Regions from separate parts of the Pilosibacter fragilis genome, predicted to be linked through region 2. Evidence: riboswitches for the same ligand, from Rfam matches in the RefSeq annotation. Region 2 holds a riboswitch; the other holds the start of a gene.
What was found. Region 2 has a riboswitch for FMN ahead of ABCW45_RS06675 (ECF transporter S component). Riboswitches for the same ligand answer to the same signal wherever they lie in the genome.

Region 1 (4,543 bases), on a different contig from region 2:
GATGAAAAAATTGACTGCCGTATCAGTAGGCTTATGCTGGACGGCAGTCTTATTTTATGTAACAGGAAATTCCGAGGAATTCGAAAGATGTGCACTCACGCGAAGATGTAGATTGTCGCAAGCGACCGCGCGAGGCGCGAGAATGTGCCAAGGCACGTTTTTTAAAAAAAAACAAGGATTCATGGTATTATATGAAAACCGGGATGCTGCGCAGATAGGCGGCATCCCGGTTTTCTTCATATAATTTTGATAGATTTCTGCTATTTTCCTGCAGCCATCTGATAGATCTTAAGCATATCTTCCGCTTCCAGCTTCTTCGCGGATCCCTTCGGGCCGCCTGCAGCGATTCTCGCGTTTTTCGCCATAGTCTCAAGCTGTTCTTCTGTCGGATCGATGCCGAGTTCCTTTAAGTTTGTCGGCATACTGATGGCACGGTAGAAGTCTTCCATGGCCTCGATCCCCTTTAAACCCGTCTCCATGTCATCTTTTCCAGGTTCAACACCCATGACATTCACTGCGAATTTCGCAAAACGCGGAGTGCAGTTATCGATCACATATCTCGCCCAGCTGCCCCAGATCGCCGCAAGGCCCGCACCGTGGGCAACGTCGAACATTCCGCCGATCTCATGCTCTAAGAGGTGGGAGGCGAAGTCTCCGCCGTCGTTTCCGCAGCCGGTGAGGCCGTTGTGGGAGAGACTTCCGGACCACATCACCTCGGCTCTCGCGTCATAGTTGTCTGGATCGTCCACAAGGATCTTCGCGTTCGTGATCACGGTGCGCATAAGACCTTCCGCAATGGCATCGGTGATTTCCATATTTCCGCCGTTTGTGAAATAGCGCTCCATGGTATGCATCAGAATATCGGTGCAGCCGCAGGCTGTCTGGTATGGCGGGAGAGTCATTGTGATCTCCGGGTTCATGACAGCGAATACAGGGCGGGAGATATCATTGTTGTAGCCGCGTTTTTCCAGTGTTTCATCGTTTGTGATAACAGAGCTGTTGCTCATCTCACTTCCGGAAGCAGCGATGGTCAGAACAACGCCGATCGGAAGGCATGCGGATGCCTGACGGGCGTGTTCATAGAAATCCCAGACGTCACCGTCGTTCGCGAGACCGTAACCGATGGCTTTTGCGGAGTCGATGACACTTCCGCCGCCTACCGCCAGAAGAAAATCAACGCCCTCCTTTCTGCAGAGCTCGATTCCCTCGCGGACTAAGGAAAGACGTGGGTTTGGGACAACACCGCCAAGTTCCACATAGCTGACTCCGGACGCGTCCAAAGACTCTTTAATGCGTCCGAGAAGACCGGAGCGGATCACGCTGCCGCCTCCGTAGTGGAGCAGGACTTTTTTACAGTTTACATTTTTTACAAGCTTTCCGATCCGGTATTCGGTTTCTTTTCCGAATACGACACGGGTCGGGGTATAGAAATTAAAGTTGAACATGGAATTTCCTCCTTATGCTGTGAAAATAGCAGTGCTTAATATATCAAGTATACTGGAAAATCAAGCACATTGCAAGGATTTTGAGCAAAAGGATCCCCTGCATCGATTTTACATAAATTTTAGATAAGCCCGGATGACAAAAATTCCTGTTAAAAACACTTTACAAATTTAAAATACAGGAGTATATTGTAAACAACCGCTGATGAATATGACGGTCAGCGATAGGACAATTCAATAATAAGTCTTCAGGGCAGGGTGCAAGTCCCTACCGGCGGTAAAGCCCGCGAGCCGAGAGGCATGATCCGGTGAGATTCCGGGGCCGACAGTATAGTCTGGATGAAAGAAGAATTTCAGGTTTGTTTGTGATATGCGGAAGTGATCCGGTACTCGAAAAAGAGGACGGGATCGAGGAATTCCGGATCACGGAAGATCGGATCAGTAGCTCTGGAATAGGAAACTGTTTCAGGGCTTTTTTAATGAAAAGGATCCGGGAAAAGCTGGGAATAACGGAAATTTATATTTCCGGATGAAACAACGGACCGAATATGGAAAACCCTGTAGGCATCTACTTTACAGGTTTTTTAACAGAAAATTCCTATGGAACTTTCTGATTGCGCCTGTAAGGCAGGTTTGCGGAAAGAGGAGTGAAAAAGATGACGGACCGGGATTATATGCTGCGGGCCATTGAGCTTGCAAAGGGGGGACTTGGCTGGACGAGCCCGAATCCCCTCGTGGGAGCTGTGATCGTGAAAAATGGAAGGATCATAGGGGAAGGTTATCATGAGCGGTGCGGAAAACTTCACGCGGAGCGAAACGCCATTGCATCGCTCACGGAAAGTGCGGAGGGCGCGACACTCTATGTGACGTTGGAGCCGTGCTGCCATTACGGAAAGACACCGCCCTGCACGGAGGCGATCCTCGAGCAGAAGATCGCAAGAGTTGTGATCGGTTCAAGAGATCCGAATCCCCTGGTAGCAGGAAAAGGAGCGGCGATCCTAAGAGCAGCGGGAGTCCGGGTGGAAGAGGACTTTATGCGGGAGGAATGCGATGCGTTAAATCCGGTATTCTTTCATTACATCACAAAGAAAACCCCCTATGTGGTCATGAAATACGCCATGACGGCGGACGGAAAGATCGCTGCGCGGACCGGCGACTCCAAGTGGATCACAGGAGAAAGCGCAAGGAAAAAGGTGCAGGAGCTGCGCCACCAGTATATGGGGATCATGGCTGGGATCGGCACGGTCCTGGCAGACGATCCGATGTTAAACGTCCGGATCCCCGGGCTGAAGAGTCCGGTGCGGATCATCTGCGACAGCGGACTCCGAATCCCGATGGATTCACAGATCGTGAAGACGGCAAAGGAGTACCGGACCATCGTAGCGTATGCGGGGGAGCATTCCGGGGAAGGCTGTAAAGAAGCGGAAAAGAAAGCGGAACAGCTTCACGCGGCCGGCGTGGAGACTGTGTCGGTTCCGGACGCAGACGGGCGTGTGGATCTTGGGAAGCTTATGGAATATCTCGGAAAACAGGGCATCGACAGCGTGCTTTTAGAGGGCGGAGGTACCTTAAATGACGCGGCGCTGTCAGCCGGGATCGTAAACGAGATCTGCGCGTTTATCGCTCCGAAGATTTTCGGCGGTGCCGGTGCGAAGACTCCGGTTTCCGGGATCGGTGTGGCGCATCCGGCGGAAGCTGTGAAGCTGACGTTGAGACAGATGGAGACGATCGGGGATGATCTGATGCTCAGATATTCGGTAGATTGAAAATGGGAAAGGAAGTAAGGGCATGTTTACAGGGATCGTAGAAGAACTCGGACAGGTGAAGGCACTTTCCCTGCGCGGAAATTCCGGCACGCTGACGGTAAAAGCGAAAAAAGTCCTGGAAGGAACAAAGATCGGTGACAGCATCGCGGTCAATGGTGTCTGCCTTACGGTCACGAATATGAAAAATAACGAGTTTTCCGCCGACGTGATGGCGGAGACAGTGAGGAGAAGCAGCCTCGGAGCACTGCAGGATGGAAGTTATGTAAATCTGGAGCGGGCCATGGCGGCAGACGGCCGGTTCGGCGGTCATATTGTTTCCGGTCACATTGACGGAACCGGTCAGATCGAATCGATGAGACGGGAAGAGAATGCAGTCTGGGTCACGATCGCATGTGCGGATAAGATCCTGGATCTGATCGTGGAAAAAGGTTCAATCTGCATCGACGGGATCAGCCTCACGGTGGCGGCGGTGACAAAGCGGAACTTTTCAGTGTCGGTGATCCCACATACCGGCGAGGAGACAACGCTTTTGAAGAAAAAAGCGGGGGATCCGGTCAATCTGGAAAACGACATTGTGGGGAAATATATTCAGAAATTTGTGGATATCGGAAGAAATTCCGGTGCATACCGGGGAAAAGCGGAGGACGGCAAGGATGCCGGGGACAGCACGAAAGGAAATTCCGGTCTCAGCATGGAGTTCCTTCAGAAATATGGATTTTAAAACAGATGCTTTGAAGATATTTAGAAACATCCAGAAAATATGAGATCAAAGCGGTTAAAGTTTCAGCAGTAGGAATCCTGCTGAAAGAAAACTTTTAATAAAAGGCTCTGGAAAGGCAGGAAAATATGAACGAGCAATACAACACAATCGAAGAAGCAATCGAAGATCTGCGGGCGGGAAAGATCATTCTCGTGACAGATGACCAGGACCGGGAGAATGAGGGAGATATGATCTGCGCGGCAGAGTTCGCGACACAGGCAAATATCAATTTTATGGCAAGTCACGCAAAGGGACTGATCTGTACGCCGATGAGCGCGGCAGTGGCAGAGCGGCTGGGACTTCCGCAGATGGTATCCGAGAACACGGATAACCACTGCACGGCATTCACGGTCTCCATTGACCATGTGGACACGACAACAGGAATTTCCGCGGCGGAGCGCTCCTACACGATGATGAAATGCGTGGACCCGGCGACAAAGCCCCAGGATCTCAGAAGACCGGGACACGTATTCCCGCTTGTAGCAAGACGGGGCGGAGTACTCGTGAGAAACGGCCATACCGAGGCAACTGTGGACCTCATGCGTCTGGCGGGACTTTCCGAGTGCGGCGTGTGC
Region 2 (4,543 bases):
GGACGTCCTTTTGCCGCGTAGATCTTCTTTGCCGCTTCCTCATTCAACGCGTTGGCACCAAGGCCGTAAACGGTCTCCGTCGGGAACGCCACGAGACCGCCGTTTTTCAAGATCTCAGCCGCCTCTAAAAGCCCTGGATTCTTTTCCAGCGTCTCTCTTGTCTTCTCTTCCTCTTTGATACGAACTACTTTTGTATTCATGTTCTGCACTCTCGATTCTATTACTCAAATGTCCAGAAAACCTGTGTTTCTTCTATACGGTTTCCCATTTTTACGCTCATGCGGCGGTATCGCTGTGGCCTGCCGCGTAATGATAAAGGTGCTGCATAAAACCGCAGCACCTTACTTTGTTCAATTGCGTATTCAGTTTAGCACATGAAAGTTATGGTTGCAACAGATTTCCGGCGGATTTACAGGCTTTTCCGGCATCGTTTCCATTCATTTCAATTTTTCTGTTCTTCTTAATATTGCTGTAATAATGATCTGTCCACCGGTTTCTCAGCACTTTTTCACTATTTTCTGAAACAGTGCCTTAGTCTTTCCACTTTCTGATCTCTTTCAGCCCTGAAAGGATCGACTCCACAAAGCTGTCGTAGATCTGGTTGCCCTTCTCCGCCGTCGCCCCGCTTGGATCGCCGCCGATTCCGATGGGCTTTCCGTCCTCGGTCTCCCACTCTTCTGAAACCCAGCCAAGAGTGATCGGGCCATATACGGTGAATGTCTTGTTTCCCATGAACTTTCTCGGGATTCCCGCCTCGGAGGTCTCCAGCTTTACTGTCTCCGGGCGCTCCGCGAGAACCATGGATGTCTCCATCTCACCGCCGTGGAAATCCCAGATATTTCCAGGTGTCACAGTGTCTTTTACCGCCTGGTTTCCGAAGAATGCGCCACAGTTGATGATAAATATGGCGATTCCGAGCTCACTTCTTACCTCCCTGCTTAAGACCTGGATGATCGGGGAGTTTCCGCCGTGGCAGTTCAAGATTGCGATCTTCCTGAATCCGTGATGCGCCAGGCCTTTGCAGATGTCGTAGAGAACATGATAAAAGGTATCCGGCTTTAAGGTGACAGAACCGCAGAAGTTCACATGTTCCGTGCTGAGTCCCACCGGGATCAGCGGAAAGATCAGCATCGGATAGTCCGGGATCTCCCGGTCTAAGGCCTCTTTGATCCGTCTCGCCGTTCCCTCCGCGATGATCTCGTCTGTACCCAGCGGACACTGGTTTCCGTGCTGTTCCAACGCTCCCACCGGGATCATGACCACCGTCTCGTCCTTGTCGACCTGTTCCATTTCCAGTCTTGTCAGTTCATTATAATATCTTACCATTTTATTTTCTCCGTTTCTTAAGTCATTGCCGCTTCACTATCTCATTTCGGTCGTTATCCGTCAAGTACTGCTGCCACCTGCCAGCGCTCACTTTTGTGCCTGCGCAGGCTTTTGCTCACTTCTCACATAAATTGTAAGTCCCCCGAGGCAGACACGGCTTTTGCCGTCTCTATCCCGGGGGAATCTCCCATTTCAGGTGTTATGCCGCCGTATTTTCAGTTTTCTTTTCTCTGTGAACCCCTGCATGGATGATCACGCTGACATGCTTATATACAAGTGCTGTTACGATCGCATTCAGTCCGCATTTTACAAGGTTGAACGGAACGATCATGAAGATCGCGAATGTATACAGGTTTGTAACTGCCGGGTTGATCTTTGTTCCCATTGCGATGATGTTCTCGATTCCGCCGAAAGCAACTTTTGCGTAGAACGGAAGTGTGATCGCGCAGTTTACGAATACAGCGCCGACGATAGCACAGATGACACCGGCGGCGAGAGCGACCATAGCGGTCTTTTTCGTTTTATGTCTGCGGTAGATCAGGGCAGCCGGTACGGAGAACATGCAGCTTCCAATGATGTTTCCGAGCTCGCCGACATAGTAAGTGCTTGTTCCGTTTAAGAGCAGCTTTAAGAGGTTCTTAACGATCGCGATCAGAGCTGCCTGGGCCGGTCCCATGGCAAAGCCGCCGATCAGTACCGGGAGCTCCGCGAAGTCCAGCTTGTAAAACGGCGGTGCAAACGGAACCGCCACCTGGATCGTCTCCAATACGGCTGCGAGTGCGCTGAACATGGCGATCAGCACGAGATTTCTGACACTTAATACTTTGTTCTGGTTCATAATGTCCCTCCTTGTACTTGTTGTTCTTCTGTTACAAGGAATTGCTGTGCAGGATTGCCGGCTCACACGGACTCGTGGGGATGATTCCCTGTCCATGTAAATAAAAAGACCCCGGACCATTGAAAAAGTCCGGGGCTTGAATGAACTACTCCTGTCATACAATTTCTTCTCTCATCCAGACTATACTGTCGGTTTTGGAATCTCACCAAATCAGCTGCTTTCGCAGGTCGCGGACTATACCGCCGGTGGGGAATCGCACCCCGCCCCGAAGAACGATATTTATTTGTTCGTTAACAGAATATCACATTTTGCTTCATACTGCAATATTTTTTATTCTTAGCGGAAATGTCCATAAGACTGTCCTGCCGCCATGCCACCGCGGAGCTCTGCCATCTCGCTGACTGTCACGAGCTGGTAACCTCTTCTCGTGAGTTCAGGAATCAGCGTCTCTGCCGCAATGACGCTCTGCTCATAGAGGTCATGCATCAGGATGATATCTCCATCCTGCACCTGTCTGAGAACTGTGTCGATGGTGTGCTGCGCGTTTCTCGTCTTCCAGTCCAGGGTATCCACGGACCAGATGATGGACGGCATTCCAGCCTTTGCGAGAACCGCCTTACTGGCATCATTGATCTTTCCTCCCGGCGGGCGGACACCTTTCGGCGCGTTTCCGCCTGCTGCCACAATGGCATCGCGTGTCTGATTTAAGCTCTGTAATATCTCTCCCTCAGACATTCCTGTCAGATATGTATGTGCCCAGGTATGGCTGTCTGTCTCGCATCCGAGATCCGCCATGCGCTTTACGGTAGACGCATAGGACGCAACTCGGTTGCCCACCATGAAGAATGTGGCTCTTCCGCCGTTCGCTTCCAGGGAATCCAGGATCCGGGGCGTATACTTCGACGGACCGTCATCAAAGGTCAGGGCAACCATCGGTCTTGTCGGGTCAACGCTCTTTCCATTCGGGCCTTCCGGTACCTCCGCACCTTTTCCCGTCACCGTTACCCAGAGACCATCCACACGGAGTCCCTGTCCTTCGGTTCCCGCAGTCTCCCCGTTCTTCACCGGAGTTGTCCAGGAGCCATTCTGATATACAGAGTAATAAACATCATAATTCTCCGCAAGCTGTCCGGTAAATGCCATGCGGACCGCTTCTAACGGCATATCTGTCTCGGTGCTTCCATTCGGAGTCATATTTTCCTGCCAGGAAAGCCATCCGCTTCCGCTTAAGTTCACCTGGTAAGAAAGCGTGCCGCTCATTCCCTCAGGTTGTCCCTGAAGGCTGGCGCGGATCGCCGTCACATAGCTTCCGGTTCCAGCACGCGCTGTTTTGCTGTCACCATGATACCCACTCCAACCGGTTCCATGCTCATAAATTCCGTAAACTGCGCCCATATCCGCCGCATATGCCGGATCACCGGTGATTCCCACCGATGCAGCGCAGATCAATACAGCCGCCAGCACCGTGCGGACTGCCTGTCTGATCTTCTTCCAATCCATAAGTTCCCCTCTTTTCCCAGTGATCTTCTCACCATATTGATCGTATTTGTAACTGTTCCATACCTTCGCAGCTACTCGTGACCATATTTTAACATGAAACCGCGAATAAAGGTACCTTTTCGGGACCTTTTTCACAAACTTCAGAAAAACGTCAGAATTATAACGAAAGCTACCAGAATTTCATTTTAACACTTGCGCACATCATAGCGCAAGCTTGCCTGATCTTCATTTTTTTTATATAATAAAGTAGTATGACTTACAGGGGTTATTTATCGAAAGGAGTAACAAAAACATGATTCAAAATCTGAATGAGGAATTATTTTCTTTTATCAAAAAGAGCCCGACCGGTTTCCATGCTGTTCATGAACTGGCAAACTACCTGACCGAGGCAGGCTTCGAGCGCCTCGCTGAGGGCAATACCTGGAATCTTGCTGAGGGCGGAAAGTATTTCGTAACCCGCAACCAGTCCGCGATCATCGCATTCAAGGTATCCCGCAAGGATTATTCCGGCTTCCATATCGCGGCAAGCCACAGCGACTCCCCGACCTTAAAGATCAAAGAGTCTTCTGAGATGAACATCGAGAACCAGTATGTAAAATTAAATGTTGAGAAGTACGGCGGAATGCTCTGCGCACCGTGGTTCGACAGACCTCTCTCCGTTGCAGGACGCATTATCGTAAAAGACGGCAACCGTCTCACAACAAAACTGATCAACGTTGACCGTGATCTTCTCATGATCCCGAACCTCGCAATCCATATGAACCGTGAAGTAAACGACGGTTACAAGTACAACATCCAGAAAGATATGCTTCCATTATACCGCATGAGCAATTCCGGAAAGGCATTCAAAGAGATGATCGCTGAGGAGGCAGGCGTCTC

Region 1: linked by a shared signal. The riboswitch ahead of ribD (bifunctional diaminohydroxyphosphoribosylaminopyrimidine deaminase/5-amino-6-(5-phosphoribosylamino)uracil reductase RibD) and the one ahead of ABCW45_RS06675 (ECF transporter S component) in region 2 are both predicted to bind FMN.

Annotation. Positions count from the first base shown of each region.
Region 1 is NZ_JAVYJB010000004.1:46,103-50,645, forward strand. It holds gene ABCW45_RS04620 (ATPase P) at 1-1, shown strand, start outside; gene ABCW45_RS04625 (iron-containing alcohol dehydrogenase) at 261-1,445, opposite strand; FMN riboswitch at 1,683-1,797, shown strand; gene ribD (bifunctional diaminohydroxyphosphoribosylaminopyrimidine deaminase/5-amino-6-(5-phosphoribosylamino)uracil reductase RibD) at 2,099-3,208, shown strand; gene ribE (riboflavin synthase) at 3,231-3,929, shown strand; gene ABCW45_RS04640 (bifunctional 3,4-dihydroxy-2-butanone-4-phosphate synthase/GTP cyclohydrolase II) at 4,055-4,543, shown strand, end outside.
Region 2 is NZ_JAVYJB010000005.1:196,894-201,436, reverse strand. It holds gene ABCW45_RS06685 (L-threonylcarbamoyladenylate synthase) at 1-200, opposite strand, end outside; gene ABCW45_RS06680 (creatininase family protein) at 532-1,326, opposite strand; gene ABCW45_RS06675 (ECF transporter S component) at 1,526-2,164, opposite strand; FMN riboswitch at 2,324-2,441, opposite strand; gene ABCW45_RS06670 (polysaccharide deacetylase family protein) at 2,501-3,664, opposite strand; gene ABCW45_RS06665 (M18 family aminopeptidase) at 3,957-4,543, shown strand, end outside.